Regions from separate parts of the Roseovarius sp. THAF8 genome, predicted to be linked through region 1. Evidence: riboswitches for the same ligand, from Rfam matches in the RefSeq annotation. Region 1 holds a riboswitch; each other region holds the start of a gene.

Region 1 (4,224 bases):
CGAACTCGTCGTTGAAATCATGCCGGACGCTGGCCTGCACATCAAGACTGTCGGTCAGGTTGCCCTGGTATTCCGCCACGAGGGCGGTCTGCTCGCGCGTCTGTTTGATCAGCTGGCTGGGTGCGAAGACGAAGGCGGGGTTGTTGTTGACGAACGTCTCCCGCTCCCACTCGGCGCCGAGGGTCAGGATGTGGCGGGCGGTATCGACCGCGCCGCCATCCAGCGCGACGCTGCCCTTGTAGCTGATTTTCTGGCGTGTCTCTGTGGTGTCGCCCGACTGTGCGCCGGTGCCGTTGAAACGATCGGTCTGGATGTCTGCAAAAGACAGATCAAGGCGGTTTCTGAAACGACCGCCGAACGTGTCGAGCTGGGCGTAGATGGAGCCGAAGGTCTCGGCCGTATCGGACCCGGAAAAGTCATCAACGAGGATCTGTCCGGCAGGTGTAAGCGCGGTGTAGATCTGGCCGTCGGAGTCCGAGTCGCTTTTCACGTGCCGTAGCGTGCCGCCGAAGGTCAGGTTTTCGGTCGCGTAATAATGGACGTTGAGGTTGTAGGTCTCGTTGAGATCACCGTCATCCTCGCCATTCAGGCCCGACACGTCATAGCCGCCGGTCTCCCGGCGCGTCGCGGAAAAGCTCAGAGCAAGTTTTTCGGTGCGCTGCCGCAAGGCCAGGCTGACTTGCGTCGTCTCGTCGGTGCCGATCTCGAACCCGGCTTGCCCGCTGAAGCCCGGCTCGGTCGCGCGCTTGGTGGTGATCGAGATCACACCGCCGATGGCGTTCGAGCCGTAAAGTGAGGATTGCGGCCCGCGCAGGACCTCGATGCGCTCGATGTCGGCGCTGAGAAGACCGCTGAAATCGTACTCGCCCTGGCTGGGCGAGGCCACTTCCACGCCGTCGATGATGACCAGCGTGTGGTTGCCTTCGTGGCCGCGCATCCGGACCTGGGTCAGGCCGCCGGCGGGGCCGGTCCGCGAGACGGAAACACCGGGCAGCGAGCGGATGATGTCGACCGCATATCGTGACCCGCGATCCTCGATATCCTCTTCGGTCAGGACAGTACCGGCACGGCCGTAGGCGCTGCCTTCAATCGGGGTCAGACCGCCGGACACGAAGATCGTTCCGAGGTCATATGGCGTGTCCTGCGCAATGGCGGGCTGGGTGAAAAGGGCGGTGGATGCCGCAAGCGCGGCTTTGAATGAGCGTGACATGGCGTGTCCCTCCGGATCTCGCGTGACGCGATGGCTTTTGTTTGTGCCTTTGGAGGGGTGACTCCGCAGACGGTGATATCGTCACCGCTACGGAAAGTCCGTTGTCGAAACGCGCCCCGCGTTCGGACAGGGTGATCACCTCGGCAGGTCTCCTGACTTGCGGGTCAATGCTTGGCCGGGTCTTCCCATCATGCGCCGCATGACAGTGACATGGTCCGGCTTCGCTCTCCGCCTACAGTTGCGGGGGCAGTTGCGGATTGGACGCCAGACGCGTCGCACCGCATTCCCTATTATCCCGCCGGAAAACCGCCGGGAACCGAAGTGAGTCGATGGTTAATGGATGAAATGGTCTGAGAAAAGATAAAAATCGAAGGCTGGAAGGTTTCATCCGCAGCCGGGTGGTACACTGAAGCCCGGGCCCATTCACGTTTCACATGGCAAAGCCGTCGATCCCGAGCTTCTCATTCGGGTGGCGGACCGCTCAGCCTGATCGAAGAACCGGCACGGTCGTTTCCGCGTCGTCCGACACCGCCATGCTATGGACCATTGTCCGAAACCAAATGGCTCAGATCTAGAGAGGCTCCGGTCATGCCCACTGTGGTAACGTCGTGATCGGCGAAATCGGAATGTTCGTCGCGGGTGCTGGTGCCCCCCTGTCTCACCGTGGAGGCGGCCATACGGGCGGGTTCGTAGGAAACACCCTGACGGATTTGATTGAGCCGCGGTCTTGTCCATGACGCTTGGTCTAGATTAGGAAGGATTGAATGTGGACTTGCCCTGGAAAAGTGGAGAGCACCAACTGAGGAACCAGGAGGTGTTCTATGGGAAACGGAAACAGACCGACGCCGGAGTTCCGGCGTGAAGCGGTGCGGCTGGCGCTGACCAGCGGCCGGACGCGACGGGAGGTCGCGGAGGATCTGGGGATCGGGCTTTCGACACTGACGCGATGGCTCAGTCGCGAGCGGGACGCTGGTGGGCCGGTCGAGGCATCGGTCGATCTGCACGCGGAGCTGAAGCGGTTGCGACGCGAGAACGCGGTTCTGAAGCAGGAGCGCGACATCTTAAAAAAGGCCGCAGCCTTCTTCGCGAAAGACGCAAGTCGATGAGCTTCGCTTTCATAGAGGCGGAGAAGGCCAGCTTCCCGATCCGGCGAATGTGTCATGTTCTCGGTGTCAGCCAGAGCGGGTTCTTCGCTTGGCGGGACCGCCCTGCCTGTCATCGCCAGCAGCAGGACATGATCCATCTTGCCCACATTCGAACGGCCTTTGAGCTGTTGAACGGGACCTACGGCAGTCCCCGCATGCACCGCGACCTCGTCGATGAGGGGCTCAAGATAGGGCGGCACCGCACGGCACGACTGATGCGCGAGAACCAGTTGATCGCGCGGCAAAAGCGGCGCTTTAAACGGACGACGGACAGTGAACATGCCTGGCCTGTGGCGCCCAACCTCGTGGCACAAGATTTCGCGGCGGACTGTCCGGACAGGAAGTGGGGGGCGGACATCTCCTACATCTGGACGGCAGAGGGCTGGCTTTACCTTGCCATTGTCTTGGACCTCTTCTCGCGCCGCGTCGTCGGTTGGGCCACGAGTGATCGTCTGAAGCGTGACCTCGCCATCGCAGCCCTGCGCCATGCTCTGGCCGCTCGCAACCCTGAGCCAGGACTGGTTCACCATTCCGACCGCGGATCGCAATACTGCTCGGTGGACTATCAGGCGCGGCTCCGCAAACGTGGCATCTTGATCTCGATGAGCGGGCGCGGGAACTGCTATGACAACTCAATGGTGGAAACGTTCTTCAAAACCATCAAGTCGGAGCTGATCTGGCCGGTCGCCTGGAAATCCCGCCAACAGGCCGAAAACGCCATCGCCAGATACATCGACGGGTTCTACAATCCCGTCAGACGCCATTCATCGCTCGGCTTCCAAAGCCCGATAGCATTCGAGCGAAAGGCCCGCGAAGTGAGCTAAACGCTCTCCACCAAAACCGGGCAAGTCCACTTTTTCATCGTCCGCTGTTGCGGTCATCATCGATGGGTCCTTTCGGGCCCCTCTCTGCACGCGGGTAATTCGCACCCCATGCCGTAGCTGTTTGTGATTTTTGGCAAGGGTTGAGATTTGGGTTGGTGTTGTTGTTCGAATAACGTCATTTGATGGCTGATAAGCTTATCACCATCAGCACTGCAAATGTTGTTCAAGCATCCGTTTCCCTTTGAGCTCGAAAAGGACACGAAACTGTCCACGAGTGATGCATTCGTGCATAACTATTAGATTTTAATAACTAAAATTTTCTTGCAAAATGTGAACCCCTGCTGAACGATGGTTGCAGGCTCAAATGTGAGTCTAAAAAATTCATGAGCAATGAGGCTCTCCGATCGTGACGAAGACGTCGCGGTGGAGGGCCTTTTTTTGTTGCCGATTCAACGGCCGCTCGTAACCAACAGAGGAGATAACCTAATGAAACGTCGCGACTTTCTTGGAGGAGTAGGTGCTCTCGGTGCAGCTGGTGCCCTTTCGGCGCCCGCGCTTCTGACGACCGCTGGGCGTGCCATCGCGCAGGGTGGCGATATTCCCGTCGGTTTGCTGTTTTCACTGACCGGCGCCGTGGCCGTGGTGGAAAGCACTCTGCACGATGCTGCGCTGATGGCGATTGAAGAGATCAACGCCGCCGGCGGGGTGCACGGCCGGCAGTTGCGGCCAATAATTGAAGACCCGGCATCCGACCCAGCGACTTATGCAGACCGCGCTCGGCGCCTGATGATCCGCGACAAATGCGTCAGCGTTTTCGGCTCTTACACCTCGGCGAGCCGGCAGGCGGTGTTGCCGGTGACCGAGCAGCGCAAGAACCTTTACTGGTACCCTACGCTTTACGAAGGCCGCGAGTGCTCGAGAAACGTCATGTATGGCGGCGCCGTGCCGAACCAGCAGCAGGATGACTTGATCGCCTGGGCGATCGAGAATTACGGCCCGCGCTTCTACATGATCGGCAACAACTACGTCTATCCGAAGGAAGAGA
Region 2 (4,224 bases), 2.0 Mb from region 1:
CGGAGCTGGGCGAAAGCGAGGAGACCAAGCTGGCCTGGCGTCCGACGACCACCACCGAACTGGACCTGGAAGGCATGCAAAAGCTGATGAAGCTGATCGACGCGCTGGAAGACGATGACGACGTGCAGAATGTCACGACGAATTTCGAGGCCAGCGACGAGGTGATGGACCAGCTGGCGGCGGAGTGATCCGGCCCGCGTGGGTTTGAGGCGGCGCCCCGGCGGGGCGCCGTTTTGCGTTCGAGGCGGTTTCGTGCGCGGAGCCTGCGCTGTGCCGAGTTGTGGACCTTTTTGCGGCGCTGCGGCATGCTGCGCGCAGCCAGGGGAGTATAGACATGCAGATCGAACACGAAGACGGAGAGAGCAAGGGGCGCTATGTCACCCGGATCGACGACGGGCCGGAGGCGGAGCTGACCTATTCCAAGCTGGGGCGCACGGGCATGATCATCGACCATACCGGCGTGCCGGACGCGTATCGCGGCAAGGGCGTGGGGCTGGCGCTGGTGACCCGCGCGGTGGAGGATGCCCGCGCGGCGGGGCGCAAGATCACGCCGCTTTGCCCGTTTGCCGCGTCGCAGTTTCGCCGGCACCCGGAGTGGGCGGACGTTCTGGCCTGAGCTTGAAGGTGTGGCGCGTGTCGTCGCGCGGCGCTTCAACGTCGCAATCGCGGGTTGCGTCAGGGGCCGCTTGGCGGCAAAGTGAGAGTCCCGAAGGTGCCGCGCAGGTCGCGGAGAATTGGGAAGCCGGTGCAAGTCCGGCGCTGCCCCCGCAACGGTAAGGATGGGGGATACCGCAGATGGCCACTGGGGCGACATGCCCCGGGAAGGCGCGCGTATCCGCACCCCCGCCAAGCCCGGAAACCAGCCTTTGGGACGACGTCGAACCGCGGGGGGCGGTGCGGGCGGTGGACCGGAAAAGCGGTTCTCGCGCGGCCTTCCCTCGCCCCAGTCCGGCCCGGGGTGCGGCCGGAGGAAGAGCAGAAAGCATGAGCCTGACACCGATCATGAACGGGTTGGAGCGCAGCGGGGCCACCGGCGCCGAGGCCGAGGCCGTGGCGCGGCTGGGTTTCCTGGAGTGGGTCTTTGGCTATCCCGGCGCCGTCACGGCGGGGGTCGTGCGCGAGGCGCTGGCCGAACCCGCGGTCCGGAATGCCGACAGCGCGGCGGCCAGGGCGTTTGCCCGCGTGCTGGAGGAGGCGCGCCACGCCGCGCCGATGACGCGGGGCCGGCGCGGGCGGGCCGCAAGGGTGGTGCATTGATCCCAGGCCCTTGATCCTGCCGCGTGCCGGCGGGGTCGCTGGCTGTTTGCCGGCGCGGGGGCGGTGCGGCGAGGGCCTTGTGAACGCTGTCGGGGTAAAAAAGAAAAAACGGCGACGCCAGGGAGGAGGAGAGGCGCCGCCGTTCTTTACGTCGGGCCCCAGGGAGGAGGAAGGGACCGTTCGTCAGGTTTGGGTTCCAAGGGAACCCAGGTCTTGCCGGGACCGCACAAGGGAGGAGAGGCGGTATCCCGAACAGGTACCAAACGGGAGGAGAGGCACCTGATTGTTTTCGCGAGCGTTTGGCGCTGTGACCGTTTCCGTTCGCTGTTGAGTTAAAGATAGCGATATGCTGCGCATGCACAATACGTTTTGCTGCAACGCAGCTATGCAGTTGGCGCATAGAAGATCGGATCATTTTTTACGTGTGAAATCACCGCTTTGCCAGTTTTTTGGGCGGGGTTGAAACGGGGGTTGCACCTGCTTCTGGAAGTGCCACTTTCAACGCCGCAGATGCATGGAGACCGGGCATGACGAAAATACTCGAAAATGTGCGCCGAGAGCTGGACCGGCTGGAATTGCCGGACGGCGGGACGGTGATTTCGCGCGACATGGTGCGCGCGATGCGACTCGAAGGCGGCGAGGTGCGATTCGTGCTGGAGGCGCCCAGCCCCGAGATGGCCCGCCGGATGGAACCGCTGCGGGCCGCCGCCGAGCGTGCGGCGCTGTCGGTCGAGGGGGTGACATCGGCGCAGGTCGCGCTGACCGCAGAGGCGCCCGAGGCGCCCGAGGCGCCCGCGCCGACGCTGAAGGTCGGGCGGCATCCCGAGGGCGGCAGCGCGTCGATCCGGCCGAGCGGGGTGAAATCGATTCTCGCGGTGGCGTCGGGCAAGGGTGGCGTGGGCAAGTCGACCGTGGCGTCGAACCTGGCGGTGGCGCTAGCGCGGGCGGGTCGGCGCGTCGGATTGCTCGATGCCGATATCCACGGGCCGAGCCAGCCGCGCATGATGGGCGTGACCGAACGCGCCCAGAGCCCGGACGGCAAGATCCTGACGCCGTTGGAGGCGCATGGCGTCAAGATGATGTCCATCGGCCTGATGATCGAGGAGGATCGCGCCGTGGTGTGGCGGGGGCCGATGCTGATGGGGGCGTTGCAGCAGATGATGGCCCAGGTCGACTGGGGCGAGCTGGACGCGCTGCTGGTCGACCTGCCGCCGGGCACTGGGGACGTGCAGCTGACCCTGTGCCAGAGGGCGCAGCCCACGGGGGCGCTGGTGGTGTCGACACCGCAGGACGTGGCGCTGTTGGATGCGCGCAAAGCGATCGACATGTTCAACACGCTGAAGACGCCGGTGCTGGGGCTGATCGAGAACATGTCGATGTTTCACTGCCCGCAATGCGGGTACGAGGCGGCGATATTCGGCCATGGCGGCGTGGCAGCCGAGGCCGAGAGGCTGGGCCTGCCGCTGTTGGGGGCGTTGCCCATCGACCTCGACACAAGGCTTGGCGGCGATGCCGGGCGGCCCGTGGCGCTGGAGGACGGCGCGGTGTCGGACGCCTATGCGCGGCTGGCGGAAAGGTTGGTGCAGGGCGGGATGGCGTAGCCGGCGGGATTTGCAGCGACAGTCTGATGTGGGTTTATTGCGGACAAGTGTGATCTACATCCCCGAGCGCCATCGCCGGGCCGTGGGGGCGGCGATGGCGCGGGGCCTGCGGCTTGACTCCGCGCCGGGGCTATAGATCGGACGTCTTTTACGTCCGGCATAACCGACGTGAAGAAAGACACGTGTCGCGCGGAATCAAGGCCGGAGGCCGCCGCGCGATCGCCAGACCACCCCCCCGGGCTGGCGATTGGGTGACGGTGGTGCTTCGATCCGAGTTTTTGCGGACGTGGCGCGGATAAACTGCGCCGAACATCGGTCGGTCGCCAGCCCGCGGTCTGGCAATCAAGCGGCTTGTGAGGCTGACGTTTGGTTTGTCCGCAATTCGGCCATTCATCTTTATCGCGGCGAATGTACGGTCCGAGTCCGTGAGAGACACTAATATCGAGCCCCCAGCCGGTTAACAGCCGCGAAGCGGCCCGGCCATCGTCAGCCCCTCCCTTGGGCTGGCGATTTGGCTGAGGCTGGGCGCACCGATCATTCCGAGGATGTCTTTGGCTGGCATAAAGTGCTTCAGAATTTCCGTCGGATCGCCATCCCAGGGGCTGACGCTTGCCTCCGTCTTGAACGGCAGCGAGGTCTCGCACAGCGGACCTTGGAGGGTCTCGGAGCATCGTAGCTGCGGCGAAAGGCGGCTACTAGCCCTTACCAACTTTCGAAATTGGGCCCCCGGCCGGTTGACAGCCGCGAAGCTGCCCGGCCATCGTCAGCCCCTCCCTCGGGCTGGCGATTTGTCTGAGGCCGGGCGCAACAACCCTTCCGAGGATGTATTTGGCAGGCATAAAGTGCTTCAGAATTTCCGTCGGATCGCCACCCCAGGGGCTGACGCTCGCTTCCGTCGTGAACGGCGGAAAGGTCCGCTGAGCTGCCGGTGCGTGCAGGAGCGTGCCCCCACCGTCACGGTGGCCTGATCCCCCGTTAACCCCCCGTTGATACTTCCCGAAGCCCGGGTGCGGTCCGTGTCGCGCCTTTGCTGGCAATCACGTGACGCCTTGGGGGAAGGCCCCCGGGCGCGGAAAGGGAAATTCATGAACAAGGCAATCACCGATGGCATCGTCTTCATGCCGCCGCCTTTTGCGAACGGGCTGGATGTCTGGTCGAGCGAGAACGGCACGCCGGGGTCGGACACCTATGATGGCGCCGCCAATGCCGCCTTCGTCCCCGCCGACCAGGATTTCGGCGGCGCGCTGGAGGTCCAGAAGGTCCAGGGCACGCAGAAGCTGCGCTACATGGGCGAGACGCCGATCCTGCCGGGCTGTTACCTGCAGATCACCGCGCGGGTGAAGGCGGTGTCCGGCAGCCTGCCCAA
Region 3 (4,224 bases), 1.7 Mb from region 1:
ATTAGCCAACTGCGATTCAGGCTAGGGCGGTCAAGGCCGTCTGGGCAAACCGGGGGCAAGACAGTGAGTGGTCTGTGAGAACTGTTCTCTCGGGTTGGCAGGATACTAGCTGGCCGAATTGTACATAGGAAGCATCATTTTTTAGTACCAAAGCTCCCGGGACGGGCTGGCAGCTGTGTCAAAGCAGTATGCGGTTCGGACCCGGGTTTTTATACTGGTACGGACCTTTCGAGGCGTGGTGACAGCCCGGATTGCCTTCGGACGGGACGTCCGACCAGTTCTGCATTTCCCACCTCTTGCGCGGGAATATTGCTTGCCGCCATGGAAACCACCCGGAAGTATCCTTGGGGTCGGACAGGACTTCGCGTGATATCCTGCTGCAGTGTTTCTCTAACGTGCTGACAGGTGAGCGCCTGGAAATGGCGTAACCCGTCAGCGCGTTGGGAACAAACTGGCGTGATTTAGCGGGAGAGGATGTCGGCGAGCGGGCCTTGGTGTCTCCAGAACCGGCGGAAGTTCAAGGCCGCCGCCGGCAGGAGGTGGCCGCTGCCCGAGGCAGCGGCCGGTTCATCATTGCGTTCACACGTCCACCGACACCTTGCCGATGGGGTGCGAACAGCAGGCGAGAATATAACCCTCGGCGATATCGTCTTCCGAGATGCCACCGTTATGCACCATGTGGACCTCGCCCGCGCTTTTGCGGACCTTGCAGGTGCCGCACACGCCGAAGGTGCAGCCCGACGGGATGTTCAGCCCGTTGGCCCGCGCCGCCGACAGGATGGTGTCTGTCTCCGAGACATTCGCGCTGACGCCGGAGAGGGCGAACTCGATCTCGGCCTGTGCGGCCTGGTCGGGGACGACATCGTCGATCTCGGGGATCTCGGCCTCGGTCGCCGCCGGTGCGTGGAAGCTTTCCTGGTGGTAATGCGCCATGTCGAAGCCGAGACCTTGAAGCGCCTCGCGCACTGCCTGCATGAAGGGCTCGGGCCCGCAGCAGAAGACTTCGCGTTCGAGGTAATCCTGCGCCATCAGCCCCAGCATCAACTGGTTGAACGTGCCGCGATAGCCGGTCCAGGGCGCATAGCGGTCAGGGGTTTCGACCACCCAGTGCAGGTCGATGCCCGGCACGCGGCTGGACATGTGTTCCAGCCGTTCGCGAAAGATGATCTCGCCGGGGCGCCGGGCGCAGTTGATGAAGACGATGTCGGGTTCGGTTCCCAGGTCGAACATCCATGTCGTCATCGACATCATCGGCGTGATGCCGGAGCCGGCCGAGATGAACAGGTACTTCTCGGCGGGGTGATCGAGATGGGTGAAAAGGCCCGAAGGCCCCAAGGCCCTGATCCGAACGCCGGGCACGAGGTTGTCGAGCATCCAGCGCGTGCCCACGCTTTCGGCCTGCGCCTTGACCGTGACCGAGATCGACCGCGGCCGCGACGGCGAGGACGATATCGTGTAGGTCCGGCGCACGGTGCCGCCCGGCGCGGGGATTTCCAGCGTCAGGAACTGGCCGGGGCGATAGTCGAACAGCGCCCCCGACGGCGCGCGAAAGGTAAAGGTCGCGGTGTTCGGTCGCTCGGGAATGACCGAGACGCATTCCAGCATCTCGTCATCCGACCAGATCGCGCGGGCGGGAACGTGGGACAGATCGTTCATCGGATCACTCCGCCGCCATCGCGACAGGGTCCAGCCGCTGGCGCATCGTGTTGCAGTACCACTCGACGAAGCCGATCACGCCCGTTTCGTGGATCGGGGAATAGGGGCCGGGTTCGTAGGCCGGGGACAGGATGCCAAGCTGGTTGTCCTCGACCACGCGGCGGTCCTCGTCATTGGTGGCGACCCAGACCTCGGACAGGCGCGTGACGTCGTAATCCACGCCCTCGACCGCGTCCTTGTGCACCAGCCACTTGGTGGTGACCTCGGTCGTCATCGGCGTCAGGGGCGTGACGCGGAAGACGATGGAGTGATCCGGCAGGAAATGGTTCCAGGTCGTGGGGTAATGGTATTTCAGCAGCGTGCCCGCCGTGTCATCGCTGACCCGGCCCAGCCATTTCGACACGGCGGGCTTGAGGTCCATGGTAAAGCTCTTGGCGCCGGGCAGCAGCGGCATCCGCGCGAGGCGGTATTGCATGTCGTCCGACATGCGGAACTGCGACGGGACGCCCTGTGCCTCCAGCCGGTCGAAATGCGCCTGAAGATGGGGCGGGGTGACGCCTTCCTCGATGCCGGTGACGGTGGGGTCGTCGGTGAAGGAGCGGCAGAGGCCCGGATGGTTGCCGCCGCAGTGATAGCACTCGCGGTTGTTCTCCCACACCAGTTTCCAGTTGCCGTGCTCGACGATCGAGGTCTCGAAGGCGAGCTTGGCATTCGTCAGGTCATGCACCTGCAGGTAGGGCTGCGCCAGTTCGGCGAAGGCGTCGAAATCGGGGGCATCGTCGGCCAGGCAGATATAGACCAGCCCGCTGAGGATACGGCAATGCACCGGCTTCAGCCCGTGCTTGGTGGGGTCGAAGTCAGGCCCCATTTCCCGCGCCCACAGCAGCCGCCCGTCCAGTTCGTAGGTCCATTGGTGATAGGGGCAGACCAGCTTGGGCGCGTTGCCCTTGGCCACCTTGCACAGAACCGAGCCGCGGTGGCGGCAGGAATTGTGGAAGGCGCGGATCTCGCCATCGGCGCTGCGCACGATGACGACGCCATAGTCGCCGACGCGGTGGGTCACGAAGCTGCCCGGCTTGGGCAGTTCGCAGGCCGGCACGGCAAAGAGCCAGTCGCGGTAGAAGATGTTTTCCATGTCCGCGCGGAACACGTCCGCATCGGTATAGAATGCCTGCTCCAGCGCATGGCCCGGCCGACGCCGCGCCAGCAGATCGCTGATCGGTTGGGTGTTCATCCTTGGCCTCCTGCCGCGCCCCGCGGCGAATTCGGGCAGGAGGTCGGCACGCGCGGTCCGCAGGTGCGGCAAGCGAGGAGCCGGACCCGAAGCAGCGCCCGCACCGCCACCCGCGGTTTGACGTCATTGCAAGGCTGGTTTCCGGACTCCGGTGCGGCCCTTGTGCGGGACCTCGTGGCGCGAAACCTTCCCGGGGCTCCTCTTCCCCAGTGGTCGTGACCGCGCCCGTTGCAACACCGTTACCGTTGCGGGGGCAGTGCCGGGATTTCACCGGCTTCCCAATTCTCCGCCCGCAGGCGGCACCTTGCAACTTCCCCGATTATCACAGGCCGGGCGGCGCAATATGAGAATTGCGACACTCGCTGAAGTGAATCAGACATCCTGCACGATGGGACAAAAATCGCTGCAGCAAGGCAAACTATATATTGACAGTTTCGTGTGCCAGAACCCAATATGGTGTTGCTTTGGTGCCCGCGACTCAACGTTGTGGGTGAAAAGGGAAGCCGGTGCGACACCGGCGCTGCCCCCGCAACTGTAAGCGGCAAGCCAAGGTCCGGAACCACTGGTGAGGCAACACCGGGAAGGCGGACCAAGGCGCAAGAGCCGCGAGCCAGGAGACCTGCCAAGGCGCAGTGAACGACGACCGCGGGCGGAGGGCCCGGGCGCGTGTCAGGGGCCCTGGTGGCCTGCTGTTCCCGTGTCCTGTCCCGCCATTCGCAAACCAAAACAAGGGACAGAGCACCATGAGCATCACCGTCTATTCCAAACCTGCCTGCGTGCAGTGCACCGCAACGACCCGAGCGCTGGACGCCCGTGGCCTCGCCTATGACATCGTCGACCTGACCGAGGACACCGCCGCGATGGAGCATGTACAGGACCTGGGCTACCGGCAGGTGCCTGTCGTCGTCGCCGGAGACGATCACTGGGCCGGGTTCCGTCCCGACATGATCGGCCGGCTCTGCTGAGCGCATGGCGGGGCTGGTCTATTTCTCGAGCGGGTCCGGCAACACGCGGCGCTTCGTCGAAAAGCTGGACCTGCCGGCACGGCGGCTGCCGCGTGTCGCGAGCGATCCTGTCCCGCAGATCACCGCGCCTTTCGTTCTGATCTGCCCGACCTATGCCGATGGGCATGGCAAGGGCGCAGTCCCAAAGCAGGTGATCCGCCTGCTGAATGATCCCGCCGCCCGCGCCCTGCTGCGCGGGGTCATCGCCAGCGGCAATCGCAATTTCGGCAAGACCTTCGCCATGGCCGGCGACGTGATCGCCGCCAAATGCAGCGTGCCCGTGCTCTATCGGTTCGAACTGGCCGGCACCGACACCGACATCGCCCGCGT

What was found. Region 1 has a riboswitch for cobalamin ahead of FIU85_RS14715 (TonB-dependent siderophore receptor). Riboswitches for the same ligand answer to the same signal wherever they lie in the genome.
Region 2: it holds a riboswitch for cobalamin, as region 1 does, so the genes downstream of both, FIU85_RS04550 (hypothetical protein) here and FIU85_RS14715 (TonB-dependent siderophore receptor) in region 1, are expected to answer to the same signal.
Region 3: it holds a riboswitch for cobalamin, as region 1 does, so the genes downstream of both, FIU85_RS06150 (aromatic ring-hydroxylating dioxygenase subunit alpha) here and FIU85_RS14715 (TonB-dependent siderophore receptor) in region 1, are expected to answer to the same signal.

What each region holds. Positions count from the first base shown of each region.
Region 1 is NZ_CP045410.1:3,004,059-3,008,282, forward strand. Features, by position in the region: gene FIU85_RS14715 (TonB-dependent siderophore receptor) at 1-1,210, opposite strand, end outside; cobalamin riboswitch at 1,335-1,546, opposite strand; one part of gene FIU85_RS14720 (IS3 family transposase) at 2,032-2,284, shown strand; one part of gene FIU85_RS14720 (IS3 family transposase) at 2,284-3,179, shown strand; gene FIU85_RS14725 (transporter substrate-binding domain-containing protein) at 3,666-4,224, shown strand, end outside.
Region 2 is NZ_CP045410.1:927,926-932,149, reverse strand. Features, by position in the region: gene FIU85_RS04560 (YebC/PmpR family DNA-binding transcriptional regulator) at 1-188, shown strand, start outside; gene FIU85_RS04555 (GNAT family N-acetyltransferase) at 335-616, shown strand; cobalamin riboswitch at 694-883, shown strand; gene FIU85_RS04550 (hypothetical protein) at 985-1,257, shown strand; gene FIU85_RS04545 (Mrp/NBP35 family ATP-binding protein) at 1,785-2,858, shown strand; gene FIU85_RS04540 (glycosyl hydrolase family 28-related protein) at 3,944-4,224, shown strand, end outside.
Region 3 is NZ_CP045410.1:1,269,284-1,273,507, reverse strand. Features, by position in the region: gene FIU85_RS06155 (hybrid-cluster NAD(P)-dependent oxidoreductase) at 580-1,656, opposite strand; gene FIU85_RS06150 (aromatic ring-hydroxylating dioxygenase subunit alpha) at 1,661-2,890, opposite strand; cobalamin riboswitch at 3,005-3,212, opposite strand; cobalamin riboswitch at 3,339-3,532, shown strand; gene nrdH (glutaredoxin-like protein NrdH) at 3,634-3,855, shown strand; gene nrdI (class Ib ribonucleoside-diphosphate reductase assembly flavoprotein NrdI) at 3,860-4,224, shown strand, end outside.